Regions from separate parts of the Actinoplanes sp. NPDC051861 genome, predicted to be linked through region 3. Evidence: riboswitches for the same ligand, from Rfam matches in the RefSeq annotation. Region 3 holds a riboswitch; each other region holds the start of a gene.
What was found. Region 3 has a riboswitch for glycine ahead of gcvH (glycine cleavage system protein GcvH). Riboswitches for the same ligand answer to the same signal wherever they lie in the genome.

Region 1 (9,442 bases), on a different contig from region 3:
GTCAGGCCGGTGTTCCACGCGTTGACCGCGTTGGTGACCCGGCACGGCCGAGCCCCCGAACTGGGGCTGCTGGACGGCGAAACGCTGGGGGAGGAGGAGGGCGACGAGGGCGGCGACGAGGGCACACTGGTCCCGACACCGGTCATGATGGCGTCGATGATGCCCTGCTGCGTCACCGTGTTGGAGCTGCGGTTGAACAGGCCGAAACCGTGCTGCCCGTTCCAGCCGTTGTCCCAGTAAGCGGTGGCTCCTCCGTACTTCTTGGCGGTGGCCGCCAGCGTGCGCGCGTAGTCCACGCGGTACCGGTTGCTCGCCGAGTCGTACGTCGTCTTGTCGATCGAGCCGTACTCACCGACGAAGAACGGGTAGCCGCGCGTCACGAACGTGTCGCGCATCTTCTTCATCTGGCCGTCCATGAAGTCTTCCTGGCCCCAGACCGACTTCTTCGCCGGGTTGGTCGCGTTCGCGCCCCACTGGGTGATCGTGCCGTCCTCCTGGCCGGCGAAGTCCCACGGGTCGTAGTAGTGCACCGAGATCATCAGTCGCTGCTCGGCGGCCGGGATGGTGGAGGACCGGTACTGGTCCGTCGGGATCACGAAGCCGCTGCCCACGGTGTGGTCGATGTTGGTGTTCCAGCCGGGCACCAGCAGCCAGCGCGCGGCGTTGGTGCCGCCGGTACGGCGTACGGTGTCCACGAAGATCTGGTTGTAGGCGTTGATGTTCGAGTAGCACGGCTGGGTCGGGTTGCCGTACTGGCCGTCGAAGTTCTCGTTCATCGACTCGAAGATCAGGTGGTCGTTGTAACCCTGGAACTTCGTCGCCACCTGCTGCCAGACCTTCTGGTACTTGTCCCGGATCGTGGTCTGGTCGGCCGCGTCACAGATCAGCCAGGAACCGGTGACGGTCTTGTAGCCGTCGCCGTGCATGTTGATCAGCACGTACAGTCCGCGGTTGTACGCGTAGTCGACGACCTCCTTGATCCGGTTCAGCCACGCCGTGTTGACGGTGTAGCTGGGGCCGGCGCCGATGTTCCCGAGGTAGGAGACCGGGATCCGGATCGTCTTGAAGCCCGAGGCCCGCACGCGGTCGATGAGGGCCTGCGTGATGACCGGGTTGCCCCAGGCGGTCTCGCTGGGGATGCCGTTGTTGCTGGCCTCGAGCTGGTTGCCGAGATTCCAGCCGGCGCCCATGTCGGCGACCAGCTGTGGACCGGACAACTGGGCCGTGACGTCGGCCGATGCCGAGGTCATGACGCCGTAGAAGGTTCCGGCGAAGGCCATGGTGGCGGCGACGACCGCGAGCCCGGCCTTTCTTGCTCTCGATGTCATGGGGATTCCCTCTCGTCGGTCCCAGGCACTGGACCGGCCGGCTCGGGCTCGCGGATCGGGGGGACGATCGGGCGTGGTAGAGCGCAGCCGCTACCTGGGAGCGCTCCCATGATCGCAGGTCATCGATGTTTTGTCACCCCTGTCACAGCGATCCCACCGTGGAAAACTTTATTTGAAGGTCAGCCAAAGTACGGCGGTGTCGTCGGTGGCCGTGCCCGGCGACATGCGATCGAGAAGGGCCTGGGACGGATCCGGGAGGGTGGCCCGTGACAGGTCACCCGCCGTGGCGGCCAGGCGTTCCAGGCTGACGTACAGCGACTCGTCCCGGCGCTCGACCAGGCCGTCGGTGTACCAGATGAGCTGCGAGCCGGCGGGCAGCACCAGCTCCGCCGCCTCGCGGTCGCCGGACTCCACGGCCACCGGCAGCGAACGCCCCTCCCACAGGAACTCCCCGTGCCCGGACGTGACCAGCAGCGGCGGCGGATGACCCGCGCAGGCGTACCGGAGCAGGCGCGTCCCCGGGTGGTAGTCGGCGTACCCGACGGTGCACGTGTGTGCGCCGTCGATCAGTCTGCTGGCCTGGTCCAGGCCGGTCAGGACCTCGGCCGGTCCCGGGGCGGACTGCGCGAGGACCCGTACGATCGCTTGAAGCCGCGCCATCGCGGCGGCCGCCGCGAGATCGTGGCCCACGACGTCGCCGACAGCGAAACCGATGCGCTCGCCGGGCAGGTGGAAGACGTCGTACCAGTCGCCGCCGACGTCGTGGGTGAGGTCCGCCGGCCGGTAACCGGCGCTGATCCGGACCGGCGACAGGTCACGGCCGAACGTGGGCAGCAGCGCGTGCTGGAGCTGCCGGGCCGCGCCGGCCTCGGTCTCGTAGAGCTCACGGGCGCGGTCACGCTCGGCCACGCCGACCGCGAGCAGGCAGGCGCCGACGACCGCCACGCTCAGGAACAGCTGCAGCGTCGCGGTCTTGAACGGCACCGAACCCTCGAGGGCGGCCCACGGCCCATGACCGGCACTGGTCATGAGGTTCGCGGTGATCGTCATCGACAGGCCGGACGTCATCGTGACCGCGAGCGGCTGCTGGAAGCCCAGCCAGTAGAGCAGCGGCAGCGGCAGATAGAACAGCGGCAGGTGCCGCGGCCAGAAACTGAGCGCGGTGACGGTCACGATCAGCAGCAGGATGCCGGCCCAGCGCAGGTCGAGCGGGCGCCGGTGGCGCCAGGCCAGCACGGTACCGGCCACCGTGAGCACACCTGTCGCGTCACCCGCCCAGAACGGCAGGAACGACTCCAGCCACTCCCGGTCCTGGCCCTGCGCGATCGTGGTGCCGCCGATCAGCGCGCCGACGAACGGTCCGGCCACCACGCAGCAGCCGAGAAAGGCGAGAAGGTGGCGGCGCTGCAGCAGGTTCACCCGTCCGGGGACGTACCGTCGCATCAGCAGCGCCCCGGTGAGCGGCTCGGCGGTGTTCGCCAGGGCGAAACCCAGGCAGTAGGGGAGGGTGATGCCCTGCGAGAGGTCGACGGCGATCTCGGTTGCCGCGACCGTCGCGAGGATCCACGGCCACTGCCGTCGCGGGGTGAGGAGCAGCGCGGACAGCGTGACTCCGGCCGAGAGGAACAGCACCACGATGGAGGTGGCGTCGAACGCGACGAACGCCAGCAGCGCGCCGGCCGCATAGGCGGCCGCCACCACGACGACGACCAGCCAGGTGGGCCTCATGACGGTACTTTACGGGCGGTGTTGACGCCGCCGGGCCCGCCGGATAGCTTGCGAGCGACAACCGAAGACCCCGCCGTTATCAGCCGCCGCGGGAGAGTCCCCTGATCGGGGCGCCGAAGGAGCAACTTCTCCCTCAGAATCTCTCAGGCATCCGTACCGTGGTGGCAAGGCGACTCTGGAAAGCCGGGATCCGTCCCGCGCCCAAGGTGCAAACCGCGCACGCGGCGAAGCTCTCAGGCCCCATGACAGAGTGAGGGAGGCTTACCCCAAGGGAGCCTCCGCATGGCCGTGTCCGTCTTCGATCTCTTCTCCGTCGGCATCGGCCCGTCCAGTTCACACACGGTGGGCCCGATGCGCGCGGCCCACATGTTCGCCGGGCGGCTGGCGGATCTGCCGGTGGTCACGGTGCGTGCCGAGCTGTTCGGCTCGCTCGGCGCGACCGGTCACGGTCACGGCACGCCCAGGGCGGTGCTGCTGGGCCTGGAGGGCTGCGAGCCGGAGACCGTCGACGTGACACGCGTCCCCGACGAGGGAGGCCGCCTCTTCGACGTCGATCTGGTGCTGCACCGGCGGCGCACGCTGCCCGGTCACCCCAACGGGATGATCTTCACGGCTCTCGGCGCCGAGGGCGCCGAATTGCTGCGCAAGACCTACTTCTCGGTCGGCGGCGGCTTCGTCGTCGATGAAAAGACTTCTACGGTACGCAGTGACGACACCATTCTTCCCCATGCGTTCTCCACCGGTGACGACCTGTTGCGGCTCACCCGCTCCACCGGGCTCTCGATCTCCCGGCTGATGCTGGCGAACGAGATGTCGTGGCGCCCCGCATCCGAGGTGTTCGATGGGCTGCTGTCGATCTGGCACGTGATGCGCGAGTGCGTCGACGACGGGCTGCGGGCCGAAGGAGTGCTGCCCGGTGGCCTCAAGGTGCGCCGCCGCGCCGCCGCGACCGCCCGCCAGCTGCGGGCCGCCGGTGACCCGGCCGCGCACTCGATGGAGTGGCTCACCGCGTACGCCATGGCCGTGAACGAGCAGAACGCCGCCGGCGGCCGGGTGGTGACCGCGCCGACGAACGGCGCGGCCGGGATCATTCCGGCGGTGCTCCGCTACTACCTGGATTTCGTGCCCGGCGCGGACGACGACGGCGTGGTCCGGTTCCTGCTGACCGCGGGCGCGATCGGCCTGCTCTTCAAGGAGAACGCCTCGATCTCCGGCGCCGAGGTCGGCTGCCAGGGCGAGGTCGGTTCGGCGTGCGCGATGGCGGCGGCCGGGCTCGCGGAGGTCCTCGGCGGCACGCCCGAGCAGGTGGAGAACGCCGCGGAGATCGGCATGGAGCACAACCTCGGCCTCACCTGCGACCCGGTCGGCGGGCTCGTGCAGATCCCGTGCATCGAGCGCAACGGCATGGCCGCGGTCAAGGCGGTGACCGCGGCGAAGATGGCCCTGCGCGGCGACGGCCGGCACCACGTCTCCCTCGACAAGGTCATCAAGACCATGAAGGAGACCGGCGCCGACATGAAGGTCAAGTACAAGGAGACCGCGCGCGGCGGCCTCGCCGTCAACGTGATCGAATGCTGAAGTCCCCGGAGCCGGCCCGGAACGTCGTGGCGGTGAGCTGTTCGACGTCGCCGCTCGCGTAGTACGTCCCGGGCGGCAGTTCGATCCGCGCGGTGACGTTGACCGGGATCCGGCCCTGGACGTGCAGCCCGCCGCCGGTCCGCTGCCAGGCGAGACGCACCTCGCCGCGCTGGGTCGGCACGGAACCGGCGGCGTGCCGGAGGCTGGTGGCCGGGGGAGCGATGGTGACGGTACGGCCACCGGGCTCACCCAGCCGTACGCCGAGCACCGTCTCGATGATGTCCACGGCGGCCTGGGCACCCCAGCCGTGTGACTGGCTGAAGTTGGTTCCCGGGTCGATGGACCACGCCTCCCAGGTGAAGGTGCCACCCTTCGCGAGGATGTCCGCCCAGCCGAGATCGTCGGGATTCGTCAGCAGCTTCAGCACCGCGTCCGGGCGCGTCTCCAGAGCCTTCAGCAGCCAGTGCGCCGTCATCGGCCCCTGCTTCATCCCGGACGCCGCCAGGAACTCGGTCAACGCCGGCAGGTCGGCGGCGGGTGCGATGCCGAAGGCGACGGCGTACGAGGTGGAGTGCTGCCCGGCGTGGCCGGACTGCGTGCCGTCGGCCCGCAAGCCGTCGACGTAGACGCCGTCGGTTCTGCGCAGCCGCTGGTTCACGGCCGTGATCAGGTCGAGCTCGGCCTGCCGCAACTCCGATCTCTCGGCCCTCTGCAGCACCTCGGCCATGTCGGCGGCCCGGCGCAGAACCTCCACACCCAGAGCGTTGACCGTCGTGCGCGCCGCGGTGTTCATGTCGTAGCCGAACCGTCCCGGCGCCGGCCAGTCGACGATGCCGTACTGGTACTGGCCGCTGCCGCCGGACAGGTTCGTGACCAGGCCCGCGGTCGGCCCGGCGGCCGGGATGTGCCGCCGGACGTACCCGGCGGTGGCCAGGATCGCCGGGTACGCCTCGGCGAGCAGCGTCTCGTCGCCGGTGACCTCGTACCAGCGCCACACCCAGTCGACGAACATCTCGCTGTAGTCGGGGATGTCCCGCTTGCCGTCGCCGTTCGGGTAGACCGCGTTGTAGCGGCCGGTGTCGGCGACCGTCGCGGACCAGTGGCGCTTCTGCGAGGCGAGGAACTCACGGATCGCCTTGCGGGTGGCGGCGCGCTCGCCGAAGCCCTGCATGGTGGCGTACGAGATGTTGGCCGCGTCCCCCAGGAACTGGCCCTTCTCGCGGGTCGGGGTGTCGACGAACTGCTCCTGCACGGAGTAGAGCGCGGACCGCTGCATCAGGGCCCAGACCCTGTCGAGCGTCGGATCACTGCTGCGGAACTCGGCTCTCGGGCCCTCCACCTCGGTGTGGACGAGAATCGCCCGTACATCCTCGAAGTTGATCTTCTCGCCGGCACCCGGGATCTCGAAGTAGCGGAAGCCCAGGTGGGCGAAGGCGGTGAAGGTCTGCGCGCCGTCGGCCTGCGTGAACGGATAGGACATGTCGGTGCTCTGGGTCGCCTCCGGAGTCGTGGCGACGCGACCGTTCTCGGACAGCTCGTATCCGGCGCGCAGGGTCAGCGTGCGGCCCGCCCGGCCCGCCTCGAAGTCGACGACCGGGCGGGCCGGTATGACCACGCCGAAGTCCGCGACGGGGGTGCCGTCGGCGGCGGTGAGGATGCGGACGGGCTTGACCACGGTCGCGTTCTCGCTGCTCACGATGCGGGCGTCGAGCCCGGTCAGATGCGTGAAGGGTGCCGCGGGGTGCGCGCCGAGGACCACCGGCGGGGCCCAGGCGGAGTCGTCGAAGCCGGGTTGCCGCCACGGTCCGATCTCGGCGGCGCGCTGGGCGTCGGCATGTTCGATTCGGTCACCCTCACCGTTTCGCAAGGGGCTTTCACGGTACGGGGCCTCGCGCACCCGCCAGGTCGGATCCGTCGTGATCGTCTGCGTGGTGCCGTCGGTGTACTCGACCACCACCTTGACCAGCAGGCCCGGTGTTCCGGCGGCGCGGCCTTGGCCCCCGCCGTACCAGTGCAGCAGCGCACCCAGCGTGATCGTGCTCCGCCCGCGGACCAGCGCGGTGATGTCGGTGGACTGGTAGAAGCCCTCGCCGGGATAGGAGAACGTGCTGCCGCGATCGGCCTCGCGCCCGTTGACCCAGAGCGCCCAGCTGTGGCTGCCGGAGGTGTAGGCGCGGGCGGTGCGGACCCGGGCCGACGTGAGCGCTCGTTCGGTGCGGAACAGCGACCACTCGTCGGGCCGGCGCTCGGCGGCGGGAAGTCGCTGGATCCACTGCGCGCCGGACCAGTTGGTGTCGCTGATCCCGGTCTCGAAGGCGGCGCGATCCGCCCAGGGTGAGGACTTGCCGGTGGCGTCCCAGGTCCGGACGGTCCAGGTGTAGGCGGTGCCCTCGACGAGCGCGGGGCCGGTGTAGGCGACGTGGGACTGCTCGCCGGTCACCACCCGGCCGGAGTCCCAGACGGTCCGGTCGGTGACCGACGAGAGGCGCAGCTGGTAGGCGGTCTGGATCTCGCCGGGGTCGCGGTCGCGGGGCAACCAGCCGAACAGGGGAGTGCCCTCGACGTTGCGCGCGTGGGAGAGGTCGTTCGTGGCCAGCCGGGTCGGCGCGTCGGGGGCGTGCCCGACGGTGGGATTGTTCCCGCCGGTTCCGCTGGCGCTCGCCGGGTCTTGCGCGCCGTTGCCGGCGCCGCTCGCGCCGGCCGGGGCGGGGAGGAGGGCGAGAGTGAGGACGGTAGCGGCGGCCGCGGCGAGGAGGCGGGCTGGAGTGCGGTCGATGGTCATCGGCGGCCTCTCGCGCGGTGAGGGGTTGAAACTTTTCAACTCATCGACAAGTAACGCTACGGAAACGGCGCGGGGCGCGTCAAGCTCCGGCAGAATGGTCAGGTGGCCACCCGACTGGTCCTCGTCCGACACGGCGAGTCCGTCCATTCCGCCGAGGGCGTCGTCGGCGGCCCGCGGTCCTGTCGCGGCCTGACCGAACTCGGTCACGACCAGGCCGCGGCCCTCGCCGCCCGGCTCGGCGCCGAACTCGCCGTTCCGGCCGCGGTGTATTCGTCGACGCTGCGGCGCGCGACCGAGACGGCCCGTCCCATCGCGGTCGCGCTCGGCGCCGCGCCCGTCGAGGACTGCGGTCTGTGCACCTGGCACACCCCGGCGGTCGCCGACGGAATGCCGACAGCCGGCTTCCAGGCCGCGCACGCCGTCCCGGGCGGCGGCGTGTTCCAGCCGTTCGAGGCCGGCAACGAGAGCTGGGCCGAACTCGTCGTGCGGGTCGGCCGGGCCATCACGGCGATCGCCCAGCGGCACGCCGGCGGCACCGCGGTCCTCGTCGGGCACAGTGAGACCGTGGAGGCGTCGTTCCACGTTCTCGCGGGCCAGCCGCTCTATCGCGCCTTCGACCTGGAGGTGGCCCCGGCCTCGATCACCGAGTGGTTCACCGACGGCGACCCGTCCGCCTGGCCGCCCGCCCGCTGGACCCTGCGCCGTTTCAACGCCTGAGACCCGCGCGGAGAGAGCATCCAGATGGCTATCCTGACCATTTGATCGCCGTTTCCGCCCGGTCGGAGGGATTGTCGAAATGCAGCAGGTCAGAGCCGTCATCGCCCGTGCCAAGGGTGCCCCGGTCGAACTGGTGACGATCAACGTGCCGGACCCCGGGCCGGGCGAGGCGGTGGTGAAGGTCCAGGCGTGCGGCGTCTGCCACACCGACCTGCACTACCGCGAAGGCGGCATCAACGACGACTTCCCATTCCTGCTCGGCCATGAGGCCGCCGGCGTGGTCGAGTCGGTCGGCGCCGGGGTGACCGACGTGGCGCCCGGTGACTTCGTGGTGCTCAACTGGCGTGCCGTCTGCGGGCAGTGCCGGGCCTGCAAGCGGGGCGACCTGCACTACTGCTTCGCCACCCACAACGCCAAGCAGAGGATGACCCTGGAGGACGGCACCGAGCTGTCACCCGCCCTCGGCATCGGCGCGTTCGCGGAGAAGACCCTCGTCGCGGCCGGCCAGTGCACCAAGGTCGACCCGGCCGCCCGCGCCGCGGCCGTCGGCCTGCTCGGCTGCGGCGTGATGGCCGGCATCGGCGCCGCCATCAACACCGGAGCGGTCAGCCGCGGCAAGTCCGTCGCCGTGATCGGTTGCGGCGGCGTCGGCGTGGCGGCGGTGGCCGGTTCCGCCCTGGCCGGCGCCTCACCGATCATCGCGGTCGACATCGACGCGCGAAAGCTGGAGACCGCCCGCAGGATGGGCGCCACCCACGTCGTCGACTCGTCGGAGACCGACCCGGTCGCCGAGATCAAGCGGATCGCCGCTTCGGTCTATGACGGTGCGGACGGCGCGGATGTGGTGATCGAGGCGGTGGGGCGGCCGGAGACGTGGAAGCAGGCGTTCTACGCCCGTGACCTGGCCGGCGTCCTCGTCCTCGTCGGCGTGCCCACCCCCGACATGAAGGTGCCCGACCTGCCGCTGATCGACGTGTTCGGCCGCGGCGGTGCCCTCAAGTCCAGCTGGTACGGCGACTGCCTGCCCAGCCGCGACTTCCCGCTGCTGGTCGACCTCTACAAGCAGGGCCGTCTCGACCTGGACGCGTTCGTCACCGAGGAGATCGGCATCGGCGACGTCGAGGCCGCCTTCGACCGCATGCACGGCCACGCCGAGCCGGTTCTGCGTTCCGTGGTGATCCTGTGAGCGCCCGCGTCGACCACGGCGTGGTCGCCGGTACGTTCAGCCTCGACGGCCAGACCTTCGAAGTCGACAACAACGTCTGGGTGGTCGGCGACGACACCACCTGCGTGGTGATCGACGCACCGC
Region 2 (9,442 bases), 270 kb from region 3:
CGCGCCGGTTGGCGACGCGGGTGAGCTGGTCGCGGGCGTAGCCGCCGTACGTCTCGGCCACGCGGCGCGACAGGAACGCGGTGCGGATGCCGACGAGGTCCCGGCCGTCGGCGGTGATCTGCTCGACCAGCGGTGACCAGAGCACTTCGAGGACGGTCGGGTTGGCCTGCAGGGCGAGCACGCAGAACCGTTCGATCTCCCAGGAGAACTGCTCGTCGAGGGGGCCTTCCCGGTGGGTGGGCGGCTTGTCGAGGCTCCAGAACGCGCGGGTGGGTGCCACGAACACACCCCGGCGGTCGTGGTCGGATCCCGGGCCGTCGAGTCCGTAGGCGCGGGATCCGACCACGACGGCAAGCGCCGTCCGCGATTCGACGAGCGAGGTCATGATCGGGACCTTAGGCGACGCGGCGAGACGGCCCCCGGGTGGGCGGGCGTCACGTCGCGTCGTCAGGCAACGCGGAAGGTGACCGCGGCGCTCAGTCTTTCCGGATAACGCTCCGGGGACTGGGTCCGGCGGTCTTCGTCATCGTCGAGGGCAAAGACGCGGGCGGTCCACGTACCCTTGGCCAGGTTGTGCATGTCCCAGTAGTTCCTGTCCATGGGATGGCCCGTCTCGCTGCTCGCGTTCCGCAAGATGACCCGGTAAGACACGTTGGCCACGCCGTTGATGGCGCAGGCATTCCATCGAAGCGTATAAACTCCCGTGTCGCTCTTCGTCACGGCGAGATTCGTCGGCCTTGTCGTTGGTCTCGGGGATGCGGCCGGTGTTTCAGCGGTCGTGCCGGCTGTCGGCGGTTCCGGCACGCGTGGGGCCGGGACGCCGCGCGGTGGTTGCGGGTTCGGGCCTAGTGCGTCGCGCTTGTTGTCGCTGTCCAGGCGCGAGACCGCAACCACGCCGGCCCCCGCGAGGACTAAGACAATGCCCAGAATGCCCAGAATGCCCGGAACGCCCAGCACGTGCCGGTTGTGGATCGTTACCGGGCCCTGCACGTTGAGCTGATCTCGGAAGGCGAGGCCTTGTTGGCTGATGGGTGCTCCGGCTGAGGAAGATGGATCCTCCCCTGACGAGACGCCGGGAGCGGATGCGGCGGACCGCTTCTTGAACGTCCTCAACTGATTTGCTGTCAACGCCAGTCCCGGAAATGCGATGGAAAGAGCTAACAGAGTGGCCCAGTCGGCGGCCTTGCCGCTGTCGAAACCGGCCAGGGCGGCCACCAACCCGGACGCCACCAGCCCACCGATAACGGACACCCACATCGCACGCACTCGAACATTGTTCGGGCCCGCCGTGAGCGTTGGAAGGCAGGTACTCCGGTCAGGTGACACAGCTTCCCGGTGCCGGCGCGGGCGCGGCACCGGGAGGCGATGTCACAGGTCGAGGACTGTCCCGTCGATCTCGTCGAGTTCCTCGCGGCTGAACGGCGGTGCGGTGAGCGCGGCGATGTTGTCCTCGAGCTGTTCGACGCTGCTGGCGCCGATGATGAGGCTGGTCATGCGGGGGTCGCGCAGCGCCCAGGCGAGGGCCAGCTGGGCGAGGGTCTGGCCGCGGCGCTTGGCGATGTCGTTGAGCGCGTGCAGCCGGCCCATGGTCTTGTCGTCGAGGGCGCTCTCGTTGAGGAAGACGCTGGTGCGGATCCGTGAGTCGTCCGGGATGCCGCCGAAGTAGCGGTCGGTGAGCAGTCCCTGCTGCAGGGGGCTGAACGCGATGCAGCCGGCGCCGGCCTCCTCCAGGGTGTCGAGCAGGTTGTCGTGTTCGATCCAGCGGTTGAGGATCGAGTAGGACGGCTGGTGGATGAGCAGCGGGGTGCCGAGTTCGCGCAGGATGCGGGCGGCCTCGGCGGCCTCTGCGCTCCGGTAGTTGCTGATGCCGACGTACTGGGCCTTGCCGGCGCGCACGACGGCGTCGAGGGCGGTCATCGTCTCCTCGAGCGGCGTGTCCGGGTCGGGCCGGTGGTGGTAGAAGACGTCGACGTAGTCGAGGCCGAGCCGCTGCAGCGACTGGTCGAGGGAGGAGACCAGGTACTTGCGGGAGCCGAAGTCGCCGTACGGGCCGTCCCACATGGTGTAGCCGGCCTTGGTGGAGATGATCAGCTCGTCGCGGTACGGCTTGAGGTCGGTGGCGAGCAGCCGGCCGAAGTTGCTCTCGGCGCTGCCGGGCGGCGGGCCGTAGTTGTTGGCCAGGTCGAAGTGGGTGACGCCGAGGTCGAAGGCGCGGCGGACGATGGCGCGCTGGCGGTCGAGGGGGCGGGTGTCGCCGAAGTTGTGCCAGAGGCCGAGGGAGAGGGCGGGCAGTTTGAGCCCGCTGCGCCCGGCGCGGCGGTAGGTCATGCTGTCGTAGCGGTCGTCCGCAGGGAAGTACGTCACATCCCCCACCCTAGGACTGTGATCGGAGGGTGTGCGCGCTGGTAGGTTGACAGGTGCCGGCTACACCCGCGCGGGAGAGACTTCATGACCAAAACGGTCGTGGGGCGCCGAAGGGGCAAATCCTCCCCGGAACCTCTCAGGCAAAAGGACCGCGAGGGCAGGCGACTCTGAAATGCCCGGCCGCCGGGTATGACAGAGGGGGAGGTTGCGTGTCGACCTTCTTCGAGCCTGGAGTCGCCCATGACGTCGCCGTTCGTTTCCCGTCACATCGGCCCGGATCCGGGTGAGCAGACCCACATGCTCAAGGCGATCGGGTACAACTCGGTCGACGATCTGATGGACGCCGCCATTCCGGAGTCGATCCGCTGGCACGGTGACCTCGATCTGCCGGCCGGTGCCTCCGAGGAGGAGACGATCGCCGAGTTGCGGGCGATCGCGGACCGCAACACGGTGGCCACCTCGATGATCGGGCTGGGCTACTACGGCACGCACACCCCCGCGGTGATCAAGCGGAACGTGCTGGAGAACCCGGCGTGGTACACGGCGTACACCCCGTACCAGCCGGAGATCAGCCAGGGGCGTCTCGAGGCACTGCTGAACTTCCAGACCATGGTCACCGATCTGACCGGGCTGACCACGGCGAACGCGTCGATGCTCGACGAGGCGACGGCGGTTGCGGAGGCGATGACGCTCGCGCGGCGTGCGTCCAAGAGCAAGAGCCATGTGTACGCGGTGGACGCCGACACGTTCCCGCAGACCCTGGCCGTGCTGCGGACGCGGGCGGAGCCGCTCGGCATCGAGGTGCGCCTCGTCGACCTGGACGCCGGAGAGGCGCTGCCGGAGGAGTTCTTCGGGCTGCACGTGCAGTACCCGGGGGCGTCCGGCGCGGTCCGTGACCACGCGGCGCTGGTCGAGGCGGCGCACGCGAAGGGTGCGCTGGTGGCGGTGGCCGCCGACCTGCTCGCGCTCACCCTGCTGCCGGCTCCGGGGGAGATCGGTGCGGACATCGCGGCCGGGACCACGCAGCGTTTCGGCGTACCCCTTGGTTTTGGTGGTCCGCACGCCGGTTACCTGGCGGTGCGCAACGGCCTGGAGCGGTCCCTTCCCGGCCGCCTCGTCGGTGTGTCGAAGGATGCTGACGGCGCGCCCGCCTACCGGCTGGCGCTGCAGACGCGTGAGCAGCACATCCGTCGTGAGAAGGCGACGAGCAACATCTGCACCGCGCAGGTTCTGCTCGCGGTGATGGCGAGCATGTACGCGGTGTATCACGGGCCGCAGGGTCTCAAGGCGATCGCGTCGCGGGTGCACGGGCACGCCCTGGCCCTGGCCGGTGGGCTGAGCGCGGCGGGTGTCTCGCTGGCCCATGAGGCGTTCTTCGACACGGTGACCGCTGTGGTGCCGGGCCGGGCCGCGCAGATCGTCGCCTCGGCCGCAGAGAAGGGCGTCGACCTGCTGCAGGTGGGCGCGGACCGGGTGTCGGTGTCGGTCGACGAGACCACCACGGCCGCCCAGGTCGCGACCGTCCTGCAGGCGTTCGGGGCGGCTCCCGCCGATCCGGCCGTGACCGGCCTGACGGCCCGGACCACCGGCTACCTGGCGCACCCGGTGTTCAACACCCACCACTCCGAGACCAGCATGCTGCGTTACCTGCGCAAACTCTCGGACAAGGACTACGCGCTGGACCGCGGCATGATCCCGCTGGGCTCGTGCACGATGAAGCTGAACGCCACCACCGAGATGGAGGCGGTCACCTGGCCGGAGTTCGCGAACATCCACCCGTTCGCGCCGGCCTCGCAGACCGAGGGGTACGAGGCCCTGGTGGCCCAGCTGGAGGCGTGGCTGGCCGAGATCACCGGGTACGACGCGGTCAGCGTCCAGCCGAACGCGGGCTCGCAGGGTGAGCTGGCCGGGCTGCTCGCGATCCGTGGCTACCACCGTTCGCGCGGTGAGGAGCACCGGGACGTGTGCCTGATCCCGTCCAGCGCGCACGGCACCAACGCGGCCAGCGCCGTGATGGCCGGCATGCGGGTGGTCGTGGTGGCCTGTGACGCCGACGGCAACGTCGACGTCGCCGACCTGGACGCGAAGATCGAGAAGCACCGCGACGCGCTGTCGGCGATCATGGTGACCTACCCGTCGACCCACGGGGTGTACGAGACGTCGATCGCGGACCTGTGCGCGAAGGTGCACGCGGCCGGCGGCCAGGTGTACGTCGACGGCGCGAACCTGAACGCGCTGGTCGGCTACGCCAAGCCGGGTAAGTTCGGCGCCGACGTGTCGCACCTGAACCTGCACAAGACGTTCTGTATCCCGCACGGCGGCGGTGGCCCCGGTGTCGGGCCGGTGGCGGTGCGCTCGCACCTCTCGGAGTTCCTGCCCGGCAACCCCCTCGAGCAAGGTGACCACCACGCGGTGTCGGCGGCGGCGCACGGGTCGGCCGGGATCCTGCCGATCTCGTGGGCGTACGTGCGGATGATGGGCCCCCAGGGCCTGGCGGCGGCGACCGCGTCGGCGGTGCTGGCGGCCAACTACGTCGCGGCGCGGCTGCGCGACCACTTCCCGGTGCTGTACGCGGGGGAGAACGGCCTGGTCGCCCACGAGTGCATCCTCGACCTGCGCCCGCTGACGAAGGCCACCGGCGTCACGGTGGACGACGTGGCGAAGCGGCTGATCGATTACGGCTTCCACGCGCCGACGATGTCGTTCCCGGTCGCCGGGACGCTGATGGTGGAGCCGACGGAGAGCGAGGACCTGGCCGAACTCGACCGGTTCGTGGCCGCGATGATCGCCATCAAGGGTGAGATCGACCAGGTGGCGGCGGGGGTGTGGCCGGCGGGCGACAACCCGCTCGCCAACGCGCCGCACACGGCTGCCGCGGTGTCGGCGGACGAGTGGGACCACCCGTACCCGCGGTCGGTGGCCGGTTACCCCGAGGGTGTGGACCGGTCGGCGAAGTACTGGCCGCCGGTGCGCCGTATCGACGGTGCCTACGGAGACCGGAACCTGGTCTGCTCATGCCCCTCGCCGGAGGCGTTCGAGAGCTGACCGATCGGCTCTTGGTTCGCGCGCAGGTCGTGGTCCTCGGTGATCGCGGCCTGCGCGTGGTTTCGGGGTTTGTTTCGTTACGCTGCGTCAGGCAGCGAGGGCGTGCACGGCAGGGCCGCGGTGCGGTTCGATCATCGTGCCGTCCGGCAGCAGCTCGCCCGTGTCCTCGAACACGATGACGCCGTTGCAGAGCAGGCTCCAGCCTTGCTCGCGGAAGGTGACGATGATCCGGGCGGCCTCGCGGTCAACCGCATCGGCCGGTGGGCAGGTGATCAGGTGCTGACACATCTTCGTGATCTCCGGTTGGGGGCTGTGTGAAGGTTCACAAAGTCGGTGACGGACGTTACCTCACATCGAACGACAGCGGTTCAACCCGGTGACGGGCTCCGCGCGCCGATTCGCGTCTCACATGGTCCACGGGATGGAGATCAACGACCACTCTCCGCGACCTCCTCTGGGTCCGCCGCCGGCGGCTCCGGCGGCCTGTCAGGCCCGTCACCACGTGTTGCGTGTGTTTCGATGGCATCGGGGTGATCCCGGTGACCCTGCTGAGCTTGTGTCCGACTTCCTCGCGGACAACGGACTCCCGGTGCGAAACCTTGGCCGAACGGATGACAAAAAGAAGACGTTCGGCGATAGCACTATTTGCGGAGCAGCACTCTACGTGTCGGCCGATGCCGGATCCGTGATGGCCGGCGGGACCGTCGGCGCGCCCTCGCCGGTGCCCGTAATTCCCGATGTGTATGCGGTTGTGTACGGACACATATCGATGCCATCCGGGAAGATCGGAAAAGCCGGTCCGTGGCGGATCGGGCCCTGGGTGGACAGCTGGACGCGCGACGAGCACGCGGCCGCCGTCCAGCGGGTGCGGGAGGCCATCGGGCGCGGTGACGTCTATCAGGTCAACGTCGTGGGCCATGCCTCGGCGCTCTACGACGGAGACCCCGGCCCCGCGTTGCGGCGCGTAGCGAGACTTCCCGGCGCCCGGTACGGCGGGGTGCTCGGCGGGGACGGGTGGGCCATCGCCACAGCGTCACCGGAGACCCTCGTGGAGGTGCGTGGCGGCCGGGTCATCACCCGGCCGATCAAGGGGACGCGGCCGGCCACCGCGGCCGGGCGGCGGGAGCTGCTCGCCTCGGCGAAGGAACGGGCCGAGCACATCATGATCGTGGACCTGGAGCGCAACGACCTGGCGCGGCTGCCGGGAACGGGGCCGGTCACGGTCGACGAGCTCTTCGCCGTACGCGAATGGTCCGGTCTCTGGCAGGCGGAGTCGGTGGTCTCGGCGCCGCTGGACGGAGAGGTCGCTCTCGCGGACCTGTTCCGCGCTGTCCTACCTGGCGGGAGCGTGACCGGCGCGCCGAAGCTCGCCGCGCTCGCGGAGATCGCCGCCGGGGAGCCGGTGGGGCGCGGCGTGAGCATGGGCGCGCTGGGCTGGATCGGTCACGACCACCTCGATCTGGGACTGAGCATCCGCACCGTCGCGGTGGACGGCCGGCGCGCTCACGCCTGGGCCGGCGGGGGCATCACCGCGGACAGCGACCCGGTCGCCGAGGTCGACGAGGCCGCCGCGAAGGCCGGCCCGATCCGGTCAGCGCTGGATTGACAGCACGCGCATAGCGATCTCCGAGCCTTCTCTACCTATTGCGTGCCACTGTCGGCGTCCGCCCCCATGAACCGGGGCGGAGCGCGTAATTTGGCGCACGCGCGCACCGGAGACGGTCCACAGTGGCAGGCCCACGGTGGCTGGCTGAAGAAGGCGACATGCTTGAGCTTCTCGATCCACCGGACATTCGTGCCCGGACCACCCGGTCCGGGATCCGGATGCGCCTCACGGCGCGGCCCGGCCCTCGCGAACGCGACGAGTTCGCGCGGTTCGCGCACGCCAGCACGGCCCGGCTCTACAGCAGCGCGTTCCAGCTGTGCCGGGACTGGCACCTGGCACAGGACCTGACCCAGACCACGCTGACCAAGCTGTTCGTGAGCTGGGGCAGGGCGGCGGGCAGCGACAATCTGCCCGCGTACGCTCAAAAGGTCCTGCTGCGCACCTACCTGGACCACCGCCGGCGCCGCAGCTCGGGCGAGGCGATACCGGGGCGGCTGCGCGAGCCGGTCTACACGATGAGCCCCGAGCTGCGGCTGACCATGCTCGACGCCCTCGACCGGCTGCCGCCGCGGGACCGGGCGATCGTGGTGCTGCGCTACTTCGCGGACCTGAGCGTGGAACAGGTGGCCGAGGAGCTCGACGTGCCGGTGACGGTCGTCAAGAGCCAGACCCGGCGGTCGCTGATCAAGTTGCGGGAGATGCTGCTGACCGACCGCGCCGCCCTTTTCGGGTAACGAGTCGTTAGCCTCTCAGTCATGACAGTTCGGCCTATTCGGCTCTACGGCGACCCGGTCCTGCGCACACCCGCCGACCCGGTCACCGACTTCGGCGCGGAGCTGCGCTCGATCGTGCGCGACCTGGAGGACACCGTCCGCGAGCCCGGCCGCGCCGGTGTCGCCGGCCCGCAGATCGGCGTCGGCCTTCGCGTGTTCTCCTACAACGTGGCCGGCCAGGTCGGGCACCTGGTCAATCCGGTGCTGTCGGACTTCGACGGCGAGCAGGAGGACGACGAGGCGTGCCTGTCGCTGCCCGGCCTCGGCTATCCGACGAAGCGGGCGATGTCGGTGACGGCGACCGGCTTCGATCAGCACGGTGAGCCCCTGGTGATCAGCGGTACCGGGTTTCTGGCACGGGCGCTGCAGCACGAGACCGACCACCTCGGCGGGCGGCTCTACATCGACACGCTGACCGGGGACGTACGCAGGCAGGCGCTGCGGGAGTTGCGGCGCGTGGTCCCGCGCTGACGGGTTTCGTACGTCCCCGGTCGTAGCCACGCTGCCGCCCGTGGGCGGATTCTCGGGCGGCCGTCTGCGTGGAGGCTGAGGCGATGCCCAAACGTGCCGTGTGGCTGATGTTCGCCGTGGCGGTGATTATCAGCCTGGTCCTGCTCGTGCCGTACCTGAGCCTGGACATCCGGGACAGCCGCCTCGACGTGTCCGGGTCGCTGCACTACGCGACGCTGGTCGCGCACATCTTCACGGCGGCGGCCGCCCTCGTGCTCGGGCCGCTGCAGTTCGTGCCGCGGATTCGTGCGCGGCGGAGGGTGCACCGGATGATCGGGCGGGTCTATCTGGTCGCGGTGGTGCTGTCGGCGGTGACGGCGGTTCCGGTGGCGCTGTGGTCGGGCCGGCCCCTCACCCAGGTCAGCCTCACGTCGGCGGCGGTGTTGTGGCTGGTCACGGCGGGGCTGGCCTACCGGGCGGCGCGCCGGCGAGACTTCGTGGCGCACCGGCGGTGGATGATGCGCAACTACGCCCTGACGTTCCTCGCGGTCACGGCCCGCATCGTGGTGCCGTTGATCCTGCTCGGCAGTCTGCCGTTCCGGTCCGGCGGCCCGGCGGCGATCGGGGACGTGGCGACCTCGCTGATCCCGGTCGGTCAGACCCTGGGCTGGCTCATCAACCTGGCCGTCGCCGAGATGCTCATCCGCCGCCCTGGCGAAAAACTTGCGTGACACGCAATTATTGCTACGGTGGTGGCGTGACGGGGTTGCGGGAGCGCAAGAAGGCCGAGACGCGTGCGGCGCTCGGCTGGGCCGCGATCCACCTCACCGCGGAGCGCGGCTACGACAACGTTCGTGTCGAGGACATCGCCGAGGCGGCCGGGGTCTCGCCGCGGACCTTCAACAACTACTTCTCCAGCAAGGCCGAGGCGATCGCCTCCCGCCACCTCGACCGCAGCCTGCGCACCGCCGCCGCCCTGCGCGAACGTCCCGCCGGCGAGCCGCTCTGGGAGGCGCTGACCCGGGCGGCGCTTGAACAGTTCACCCGCGGTCCCGAGGTCGAGGCGATGCCGTCGCCCGCGCACGCCCAGTGGGTGACCGGCGTGCGCGCCATGCTCGCCGAGCCCGCCCTGCAGGGGGAGCGGCTGCGCGCCGCCGCTGTCGCCGAGGCCGAGCTGGCCGCCGCGATCGCCGAGCGGACCGGC
Region 3 (9,442 bases):
CGACCAGGCCGAAGAAGACGTACGACCAGAGGGCGACACCGGCCGCGCCGGTCAGGTACAGCGGGCGGCGGCCGATCCGGTCGGACAGCGCGCCGACCGCCGGGATGACGAAGAACTGGACGGCGGAGCCGATCAGCAGCGCGGTGAGGATCATGCTCTTGTCGGCGGACGTGCCGGCGAAGGTGGTCAGGTAGGTGATCGAGATGACCGTGATCAGGTAGTACGAGATGTTCTCGGCGAGCCGCATGCCCATCGCGAGCAGGATCTCCCGCGGGTACCGGCGGACCACCTCGAGCAACGGCTGGTGGTTGCGGCCGGCGAGCTGAGCGTGCGCCTGCTGGAAGACCGGCGACTCCTCGATGGTCAGCCGCACCCAGAGCCCGACCAGCACCAGGACCGCGCTGAGCAGGAACGGGATGCGCCAGCCCCAGGCCTCGAACTGCTCGTCCGGCTGGAACAGCGCGAGCAGCCACAGCACGCCGGTGGCGAGCAGGTTGCCCAGCGCCACACCGGCCTGCGGCCAGGAGGACCAGAAGCCGCGGCGGGCGTCGTCGCCGTGCTCGGCGGCCATCAGCACGGCGCCGCCCCACTCGCCGCCGACCGCGAAGCCCTGCAGCAGGCGGCAGGTGAGCAGCAGGATCGGCGCGGCGACGCCGATCGTCGCGTACGTAGGCAGCAGGCCGATCGCGACGGTGGCCAGGCCCATCAGCATCAGCGAGACGACCAGCATCCGCTTGCGGCCGACCCGGTCACCGAAGTGGCCGAAGACCACACCGCCCAGGGGGCGGGCGACGAAGCCGAGAGCGTACGTGCCGAACGCGAGCAGGGTGCCGGTAACCGGGTCCGAGGACGGGAAGAACAGCGTGCCGAAGACGAGGGCGGCCGCGGAGCCGTAGAGGAAGAAGTCGTACCACTCCACGGCGGTGCCGACCAGGGAGGCGAAGACGACCTTGACGATGGGGGTGCGGCCGGTGGCGGCGCGCGTCGTGGCATCGGTGGACATGACCGGACGCTACGTCCACGGTCGCCGCCAACCCATGGATCCCCGCCACACATTGACGGTGCTGGACGTGTCGGTCAGCCACGCAGGCGGTGCAGGCGCAGCGCCAGCTGCAGGTCGAGGACGCGGGCCGGCTGCTGCCAGTCGTCCCCGAGCAGCTGGGCGACGCGTTCCAGGCGCTGGGTCACCGTGTTGACGTGCACGTGCAGCGTCTCCGCGGCCTTGGCCAGCCCGCCGCCGGCCTCGAAGTACGCCTCGAGGGTCCGCACCAGCGCGGTGCCGCGGCGCTGGTCGTAGTCGATGACCGGCCCGGCAGCGCTGTGCACGAACCCGGCGACGTCGCGGCGGTCGCCGAGCAGCAGGCCGACGTACCCGAGCTCGGCGGTGCCCGCGCCACCGCCCGCCCGGCCCAGCGTGAACAGCGCGCTCAGGCACTGGTCCGCCTCCCGGTAGGCGGGCCCGACAGCCTCGCCGCCGCGGGCCGGTCCGGCACCTCCGGCGGTGATCTCGCGCCCGAGCGTGCGCCCGAGCTCCCTCGCGACCAGGCGCGCGGTGGCGGCCGGGTCCTCGCCGGGCAGCAGCAACGCGATCCGCCCGTCGCGGCCGATCGCGAGGCCGTGCCGGGCGGCGGCGAAGGTCCGCGCCCACGACACCGCGCGCTGCCGCAGCCCGTCCGCGCTCTCGTCACCGGCCACCACCAGGACGTACGGCGCGTCCAGGTCGAGGCCGAGCCGGCCGGCGCGGGTGCGTACCGCCTGCGGGTCGGTGCCCGGCCGGCTGATCAGGTCGTCGAGCAGGTCGCCGCGGACCTGCGCCTCGGCGTCGGCGACGGTCCTGCGGAACAACAGCAGCAGAGCGGTGACCTGGGCGGCGCGTTCCAGGATGCGCTCGTCGGCGCCGGTCAGCGGGCCGCCCGGGCGCAGCACGAGGGCGCCGAGGTTGTCGGCGCCGGCCACCACGGCGGCGATTACCAGGTCTCCGCGGCGCACGCTGCGGCCCTGGCCCCGGGACGCGGCCAGGGCCTCGTCCACCTCGGCCGCGGTGGGTCGCGGTGCGTCGACGGGCTCGGCCTTGGTGGTGGCGGTGGCGAGGGTACGCCCATGCGTGTCGATCACAAGAAGAGAACCGTGCAGGACGTCCACCAGGTCGGCCGCCACGTCCTCCACGCCACCGCCGCGCAGCACGACCGCGGTCATCCGGTCATGGGCGGCGGCCGCGCGCTCCACCGACTCGCTGTGCGCCTGGATCACCGCGTTCGCGGCCGACAGCTCGGCCAGGGCGGCCTGCGTCTCGCTGAGCAGCCGGGCCGTGTCCAGCGCGACGGCGGCGTGCGCGGCCAGCGAGAGCAGCAGCGCCACCTCCTCACGGGCGAACGGCCGCTCGGCGCGGTTGGCGGCGAAGAGCACGCCGATCACGGTGGATCCGAGCCGCATGGGTACGCCGAGGATCGCCACGAGACCCTCGTCCGCGACACCGTGGTCGATGTCGGTGGTGTGCTCGAAACGGGCGTCGGTGGCGTAGTTCGCGGTGGCGTACGGCGTCCCGGTCAGCGCGACCAGTCCGCCGAGCCCGGCGCCGGGAGCCAGCCGCAGCCGCTGGAAGCTCGCCGCCACCGACCCGTCGGTGATCCGCATGTACGTGTCGCCCCGCTCGGCGTCGTTGAGCGTCATGTAGGAGACGTCCACGTTGAGCAGCGTCCGGACCCGGTGCACGATCGCCCGCAGCACCGCGTCCACGTCCCGCAGCCCGGACAGGTCGCCGGCCGTGTCGTAGAGCGCGGACAGCTCCTCCTCGCGGCGCCGCCGGCGTTCCAGCAGCGTGCGCACCCGCAGCGCGAGCAGTTTCGCCTGCTCCAGCTCGGCGAGCTCGGCACCGGCCAGCCCGGCGGTCCGCGCGGCAATCAGCGGGCGCTCGAACTCGACGAGGGCGGCCTCGCGCGCCAGCAGGTCCAGGTAATCCAGCTCGTGCATGATGGCGCCACCCTAGGCGGTCCGGCGGCGCCGCTCCATGTACGGGTCCGACATCCCGCCCCGCTCCGGCATGTCGCGGGTCGCCACAACCGAGTCGCAACCGGCTGCGGCACCGTTCGGGACCCGTACCCACGCACCTTGGTCCCACCCCGATGCTCCCTGATCCCGGTGAGGCCCCATGGACCACGTCCGTGCGGGTGCCGCCCTGTCGGGCCTGGGCCGGCGCACGGATGCTCTCGCCGCCCCGGTGGTGACCGGCCTGTCCACCCGCAACGGGGTGGCCGCCGGCGGCACCACCCTCAAGATCACCGGGGAGAACCTGGACAGCACCGGCGCGGTCCGCTTCGGCCGGGTCCGCGCGCCGTTCCTGGCCACCCCGACCCAGCTGACCGTGACCGTGCCGCCGAACCCGGCCGGCGGCGTCGTCGACGTCACGGTCACCACGCCAGACTCAGGTGTGACAACCGGCCGGGAGCCGGACAGGTACCGGGCATGAACAACGAGACCCCGGACGACCGGTTCCGCCGGTTGCACTGGGACACCTATCCCGATCTGCTGCGGTTCGTCGAGCGCCGCGTGCCGGCCGATGAGGCCGAGGACATCGTGTCCACGGTCTTCCTGACGGCATGGCGGCGCTTCGGCGACGTGCCGGAGGACGCCCGGCCGTGGCTGTTCGCCGTGGCGCGCAGGACCATGGCCAACGGCAACCGCGGCTGGCTGCGCCGCAGAGCACTGGACGTCCGGCTGGTCGCCCTCGAACCACGGGGGCCGGCGGACACCGCCGCCGGCGCCGCCGTACGCATCGATCTGGAACGCGCGTGGCGCGCGCTGCGCCCCGCGGACCGGGAGATCCTCGCCCTCATCGCGTTCGACGGGCTGACCGCCGAGCAGGCCGCAACCGTGCTCGGCTGCCGCCGCACCGCGTTCGCCATGCGGCTCGGCCGCGCCCGGCAGCGCCTGCGCGACGCCCTGGAACCGGCCGCCGGACCCGCACGCACCCACGACCTCGGAGAACAGGCATGGACACGAGCATGAACGACCTTGATCAGCTGGCCGTGCTGGACCCGTCCCGCGGGCGGGAACCCAGCGAGATGGAGTGGGCCCGCTCGCGGGCCTCGATCGACCGGATGCTCAACGGCGTACCGGAGCACCGGCCGCAGACGGCGTGGCGCCGGGTGGGCGTGACCGCGGCCGCGGCGGTGGCGGTGGGCGCGGTGGGTGCGGTGGCGGTGCCGGCGCTGCTGCCGGGAGCTGCTGAGGAGGCGATCGCGGCGTGGACGCCGGCGCCCGGCTCGCTCACCGGCGAGCAGGTGATGCCGCAGGCCCGCGAGTGCGCCGGTGACGACCCGGTCGTGCCGGATGACGTGCTGCTGGCCGAACAGCGCGGGCTGGCCACCCTGCTGATCCTGCGCAAGGACGACGGCACGGTGGTGGAGTGCCTCAACGCCGGCGACTCCTCGACGATGGCGTCGATGGCACTCGTCGAGGAGTCGCGGATCAAGGTTCCGGCGCAGGGGGCGGTGGATCTGGAGACGATGAGCTCCCTCGGCGACGGTGACGGGCAGTGGTCCAACATCGTCGGGCTGACAGGCGCCGGCGTCACCGGTGTCGACGTGCGGCTGGACAGCGGCAAGGTGCTGCAGGCCAGCGTGCGCAACGGCTGGTGGGCGGCTTGGTGGCCGGGCGCCGAGGGTGGTGAGGTGGACACGCTGACCGTGGTCGTGCACACCGCCGACGGCTCCACTTCGCACCGCCCTTCCACGCTGGGTTAGTCCTTCTCGTCGCTCAGGGCCTCTGATTCCTGGTCCGGAGGCCCTGGGCTACGAGGGCGAGAGCGCCGAGAGCGGCCACCGCTCCGCCGTAGAGCAGCGCGGTCGAGTGCAGGCCGATCCGGCCGGCCAGGACGCCGGCGATCACGGCGGGGAGGCTGAACGCGGTGTAGGAGACGACCAGTGCCACGGCCTGGAGCTGACCGCGCTCGTGCGGGGCGGCAAGCCGGGCGAGAGTGCCGAACGAGGCCAGTGCCGCCGCACCGAACCCGGCACCGGAGACGATCGTGCCGAGCGCGCCGAGCAGAAGGTTCTCGGCGGACATCCCGGCGACGGCGATCACGCCGCCCGCGAACAGGCCGGTGCCGGCGAGGGCGAGGACCCGCGGGGTGGGCACGCCGCGCAGCAGGAACGAGGTGACCGCGCCGGTGCCGCAGATCAGCGTCACGACGAGGCCGCCGATCAGGTGGTCGTGCAGACCGAACGAGTCGGCCGCCACGGACGGGCCGAGCGAGAGGTAGAGACCACCGAGCGCCCAGCTGGCCACGATGATCGGGAGCAGCGCGAACACGTCGGCGCGCAGCCGGGCCGGGACACCGAGCCGCGGCGTCAGCGAGGCCACCGCGCCCGGCCGCCGGGTGGCGGTCTCCGGGAGGTACGCGACCGCGACCGCGGCGGCGGCCATGCCCAGCAGCAGGACGGCGAACACGAGGTGGGTCGGGAACGGCGCGTACTCGACCAGGATGCCGCAGCCGAGGGCGCCCAGTCCGAGGCCGGCGGTCGGCGCGATGCCGGTGATCAGGCCGGCGCGGGTCGGCGCGTGGGACGGGTTCAGGTCGATCAGGGCGGCGCCGAGCGTGCTCAGGGCGGCGCCTGTCGCCACACCCTGGACGATCCGGGCGGCTACCAGGGTGCCGACGTCGCCGGCCACCAGGAACAGGATCAGCGCGACCGACTCCAGGACGATGGCGCCGGCCAGCACGGGGCGGCGGCCGATGTGGTCGGAGAGGGCACCGAGAACGAGCAGCGTGCCGATCAGCGCGGCCACGTAGACGGCGAAGATCACGGTCAGCGTCGCCGCGGAGAAGCCCCACTGCCGCTGGTAGACGACGTAGAGCGGGGACGGCACGGCGGCGGCGGCCGCGAAGACGACCAGGATCGCGGCGATCGAGGCGAAGGCCGCGGGCCGGCTGAGCCGCCGTTCGCGTACGGCGGGCAGCACTTGGGTCATGGCGACACTCCTCAACTTGATCGCTATACAGACAGGTCTGTCTAGTCGCCCCTGACGGTAGACAGATCTGTCTGCTACCGTCAAGGCATGTCAGTCGCGTCACCCCGCAAGTCGGCCCGCGAGCGCCTCCTCGCCGCCGCGGACGAGCTGTTCTACGCCGAGGGCGTGCACTCCGTCGGCATCGATCGGGTGATCGAGCGCGCCGGAGTCGCGAAGGCGTCCCTCTACAGCGCGTTCGGGAGCAAGGACGAGCTGATCAGGGCGTATCTGAGAGGGCGGCACGAGAGCCGGCGCGCCCGCATCCTCGGCGGCGTCTCGCGATTCACCGACCCCCGGGATCGGCTGCTCGTCGTGTTCGACCTGCTCGCGGAGAGCGCCGGGAAGCCGGGATTCCGGGGGTGCGCGTTCTACAACGCGGGCTCGGAGGTTGACCCGTCGGGGGTCGTACGCGAGGAGGCCGACCACAACCGGGACTGGACGCGTTCCCTGTTCGCCGAGCTCGCCCGCGACGCCGGTGTTGCCGATCCAGCGGAGTTCGCCGAGGAGATGATCGTGCTGTACGACGGGGCGATCGTGGGGGCCCGGCAGGGCCGCGGGCCGTTGGCGGCGATCACAGCTCGGGCGATGGCGGCAGTTCTGCTGGACGCGGCCCGGCGGTAGGCGGTTTCAGGAACGGCCGCGCCGCCACGGCCACACCGACGGGCGCCGGAACGTCTCGGACAGTTGGTCGTCGACGACGGTCCGGACCCCGGCCAGGGCGATCGTCAGCATCTCCCGCAGCCCGTCGCAGGTGCGGCACGACTCCCGGTCGCAGTCCTGGCGGTGCTCGGTCGCCGTGACGACCAGCCGCTGGGCGATGGCGCCCGACACGTGCGCCCGCTGCGCCCAGGCCGGCCGTTCCGCGATGCCGGCCCGCCACTGGCGCACGTCCTCCTCGGTGACGCCGTAGAGCCCGGCGGCCTGGCTCACCAGCTTCAGCGCACTCTGAACATCGGCGTCACCCACGCGTGGAATGCTACCGGGTGGAAGTAAACGACGATCTTGACCGTCGCGAGCCGGCCGAGCTAGCTTTGGCCTCCACAAGTGAAAATTTCTCGCCGTTTCAGCCGCCGCGGGAGAGTCCCCGTCGCCGAGCGGGGCGCCGAAGGAGCAACTTCTCCCTCAGAATCTCTCAGGCCCCGGTACCGCAGCGGACAGGCGACTCTGGAAAGCCGGGACGGCGCTGTCCCGCGCCCACGGTGCAAGCCGCTGACCGCGGTGAACCTCTCAGGCCCCATGACAGAGCGAGGGAGGCACACCCCTTTTCAGCGAGGAGCCTCTCCGTGATTCCCCAGCACCTGCGATACAGCCGCGACCACGAGTGGCTCACCGACGACGAGACCGCCACGGTGGGCATCACCGCCTTCGCCGCGGACGCGCTCGGCGACGTCGTCTTCGTCGAACTCCCCGCACCCGGCACGGTCGTGACGGCCGGCGACCCGTGCGGCGAGATCGAGTCCACCAAGTCGGTCAGCGAGGTCTACGCACCGGCCGACGGTGAGATCGTCGAGGTCAACCCGGCCCTGGACGCCGAGCCCGGCCTGGTCAACAAGGACCCCTACGGCGCGGGCTGGCTGTTCCGCCTCCGGGTGACCGGCACACCGGCCCTGCTCAACGCCACCGGCTACGCCGACCTCCTCGACACCCCCTGACCCACGTGTGAAGTTCAGCCCACCCACACACCCCAACTCCACACGCAGCCGCTCCACCCCCGAGCGTGTGAAGTTCGGCCCACCCACACACCCCAACTCCACACGCAACCGCTCCACCCGCCGAGCGTGTGAAGTCGGGCCGCGTGAGGTGCCGGTCAGACTCCGTCGACGGTTGTCAGGTCGGTCAGGCCGGAGATGGTGAGTACCGGCGCGAGCAGCGGGCCGGCGCGCAGCTGGATGCGCTCGACGTGTTCGAAGAGGGCGGCCAGGCCGGCGCTGTCGATGTACTCGACCGCGGTCAGGTCGACGATCAGCGGGCCGGCGCCCACCTGGCCGACCGCCTCGGTGAGCGCTGACGAGAAGGTGGCCGCGTTGCTCATGTCGATCTCGCCGACCGCGGTCAGCGCCGGCGCGCCGTCCGGGCGGCGGCCGTGGAGAAGCCTGAGCTGGGTGGTCATCAGCTGATCCTCGCCTGCATCTCGACGGTGGTCCCGGCCATGCCGGTGGTGACGGTGAGCTCCTGCATCAGCGCCCGCATCAGCATGAGGCCCCGGCCCCGATGGGTCTCGGCGGCCGGCCGGGGCGCCTTCCACCGGCCGGTGTCCGTGATGACCAGCCGCAGGTCCTCGACGGTCGCCGCCGCCCGCAGCCGGATCGAGCCGCCGGGGGCGTCGCGATGGCCGTGCTCGATCGCGTTCGCGCAGGCCTCCCCCGCCGCGACCAGGACGTTCTGTGCGGTGACGCGGTCGACGCCACAGCGCTCCAGCCAGCCGCGCAGGGCGCTGCGCACCGGGGCGAGCCGGGTCGCCTCGGCCGGGAACTCCAGGTCCAGCGGAGCGGGGTGACGGTAGAGCAGCAGAGCGACGTCGTCGTCGTAGCCGTCGTCGGGTGCCAGCCGGTCCATCACGTCGGAGGCCAGGTCCTCGACCGGCGTCCCGCGGCCGGCCTGGATGGCGGCGGTGGCCCGCTCGATGCCGTCGGTCAGCGGCTGGCGGCGGCGCTCGACGAGGCCGTCGGTGTAGAGCATCAGGGTGGCCCTGGCCGGCACGGTGAACTCGGCATCCTGCCGTTCGGTGCCCGCCCGGATCGCGATCGGGCGGGACCTGCCCTGGTCGAGCAGGTGGGTGGTGCCGTCCGCGTCGACGACCACGGCCGGCGGGTGCCCGGCGCTGGAGTAGTGCAGATGCCCGGTGGCCGGGTCGAGCACGCCGCAGAACGCGGTGGCGCACGTGGCGCCGGGCAGCAGCGCGGCGAACCGGTCGAGCGCGGTCAGCGTCTTCGCCGGGCTGGTGTGCTCCAGCAGCAGCGCGCGGCAGGCGCTGCGCAGCTGGCCCATGACGGTCGCCGCCTGCAGGCCGTGCCCGACGCAGTCGCCGACGACGATGCCGATCCGGCCGTCCGGCAGCTCGATCGTGTCGTACCAGTCGCCGCCCACCTTGAGCGGCCGGGTGGCCGGTTCGTACCGGACGGCGAAGCCGGTGGGCAACTCGGCCGGGCCGAGGATGGCCCGCTGCAGTGCCAGCGCGGTCTCCCTCTGCTGGTCCAGCTGATACATCCGGCGCAGGCCCTGGCTGATGTGGCCGGACAGCAGCGCGAGCAGCGTCTGGTCCTGCTCGGTGAACGGGCGCCTCTCGCCCAGCTCGACCCAGAGCACCATGGTGCCCTCCGGGTGTTCGAGCACGATGCCGGCGCCGGCCGAGGTCTCCGCCACCGAGGTCAGCATCGGCCGGTCGCGCAGCGCGACGATGCTCTCCCGGCGCGCCTCCGGCAGGTTGCTCCAC

Region 1: linked by a shared signal. The riboswitch ahead of AB0M02_RS26920 (L-serine ammonia-lyase) and the one ahead of gcvH (glycine cleavage system protein GcvH) in region 3 are both predicted to bind glycine.
Region 2: linked by a shared signal. The riboswitch ahead of gcvP (aminomethyl-transferring glycine dehydrogenase) and the one ahead of gcvH (glycine cleavage system protein GcvH) in region 3 are both predicted to bind glycine.

Annotation. Positions count from the first base shown of each region.
Region 1 is NZ_JBFAYE010000011.1:143,167-152,608, reverse strand. Features, by position in the region: gene AB0M02_RS26930 (cellulase family glycosylhydrolase) at 1-1,328, opposite strand, end outside; gene AB0M02_RS26925 (SpoIIE family protein phosphatase) at 1,497-3,056, opposite strand; glycine riboswitch at 3,136-3,225, shown strand; gene AB0M02_RS26920 (L-serine ammonia-lyase) at 3,339-4,634, shown strand; gene AB0M02_RS26915 (family 78 glycoside hydrolase catalytic domain) at 4,615-7,416, opposite strand; gene AB0M02_RS26910 (histidine phosphatase family protein) at 7,519-8,133, shown strand; gene AB0M02_RS26905 (S-(hydroxymethyl)mycothiol dehydrogenase) at 8,213-9,319, shown strand; gene AB0M02_RS26900 (MBL fold metallo-hydrolase) at 9,316-9,442, shown strand, end outside.
Region 2 is NZ_JBFAYE010000007.1:324,894-334,335, reverse strand. Features, by position in the region: gene AB0M02_RS22140 (nucleotidyltransferase domain-containing protein) at 1-385, opposite strand, end outside; gene AB0M02_RS22135 (hypothetical protein) at 448-1,266, opposite strand; gene mgrA (L-glyceraldehyde 3-phosphate reductase) at 1,369-2,364, opposite strand; glycine riboswitch at 2,426-2,526, shown strand; gene gcvP (aminomethyl-transferring glycine dehydrogenase) at 2,605-5,409, shown strand; gene AB0M02_RS22120 (DUF5999 family protein) at 5,497-5,697, opposite strand; gene AB0M02_RS22115 (chorismate-binding protein) at 5,921-7,015, shown strand; gene AB0M02_RS22110 (SigE family RNA polymerase sigma factor) at 7,174-7,749, shown strand; gene AB0M02_RS22105 (peptide deformylase) at 7,771-8,259, shown strand; gene AB0M02_RS22100 (DUF2306 domain-containing protein) at 8,343-8,969, shown strand; gene AB0M02_RS22095 (TetR family transcriptional regulator) at 8,996-9,442, shown strand, end outside.
Region 3 is NZ_JBFAYE010000007.1:53,350-62,791, reverse strand. Features, by position in the region: gene AB0M02_RS20935 (MFS transporter) at 1-1,003, opposite strand, end outside; gene AB0M02_RS20930 (helix-turn-helix domain-containing protein) at 1,078-2,970, opposite strand; gene AB0M02_RS20925 (IPT/TIG domain-containing protein) at 3,149-3,466, shown strand; gene AB0M02_RS20920 (sigma-70 family RNA polymerase sigma factor) at 3,463-4,005, shown strand; gene AB0M02_RS20915 (hypothetical protein) at 4,002-4,742, shown strand; gene AB0M02_RS20910 (MFS transporter) at 4,756-5,970, opposite strand; gene AB0M02_RS20905 (TetR/AcrR family transcriptional regulator) at 6,058-6,630, shown strand; gene AB0M02_RS20900 (hypothetical protein) at 6,637-6,975, opposite strand; glycine riboswitch at 7,073-7,167, shown strand; gene gcvH (glycine cleavage system protein GcvH) at 7,293-7,661, shown strand; gene AB0M02_RS20890 (STAS domain-containing protein) at 7,817-8,119, opposite strand; gene AB0M02_RS20885 (SpoIIE family protein phosphatase) at 8,119-9,442, opposite strand, start outside.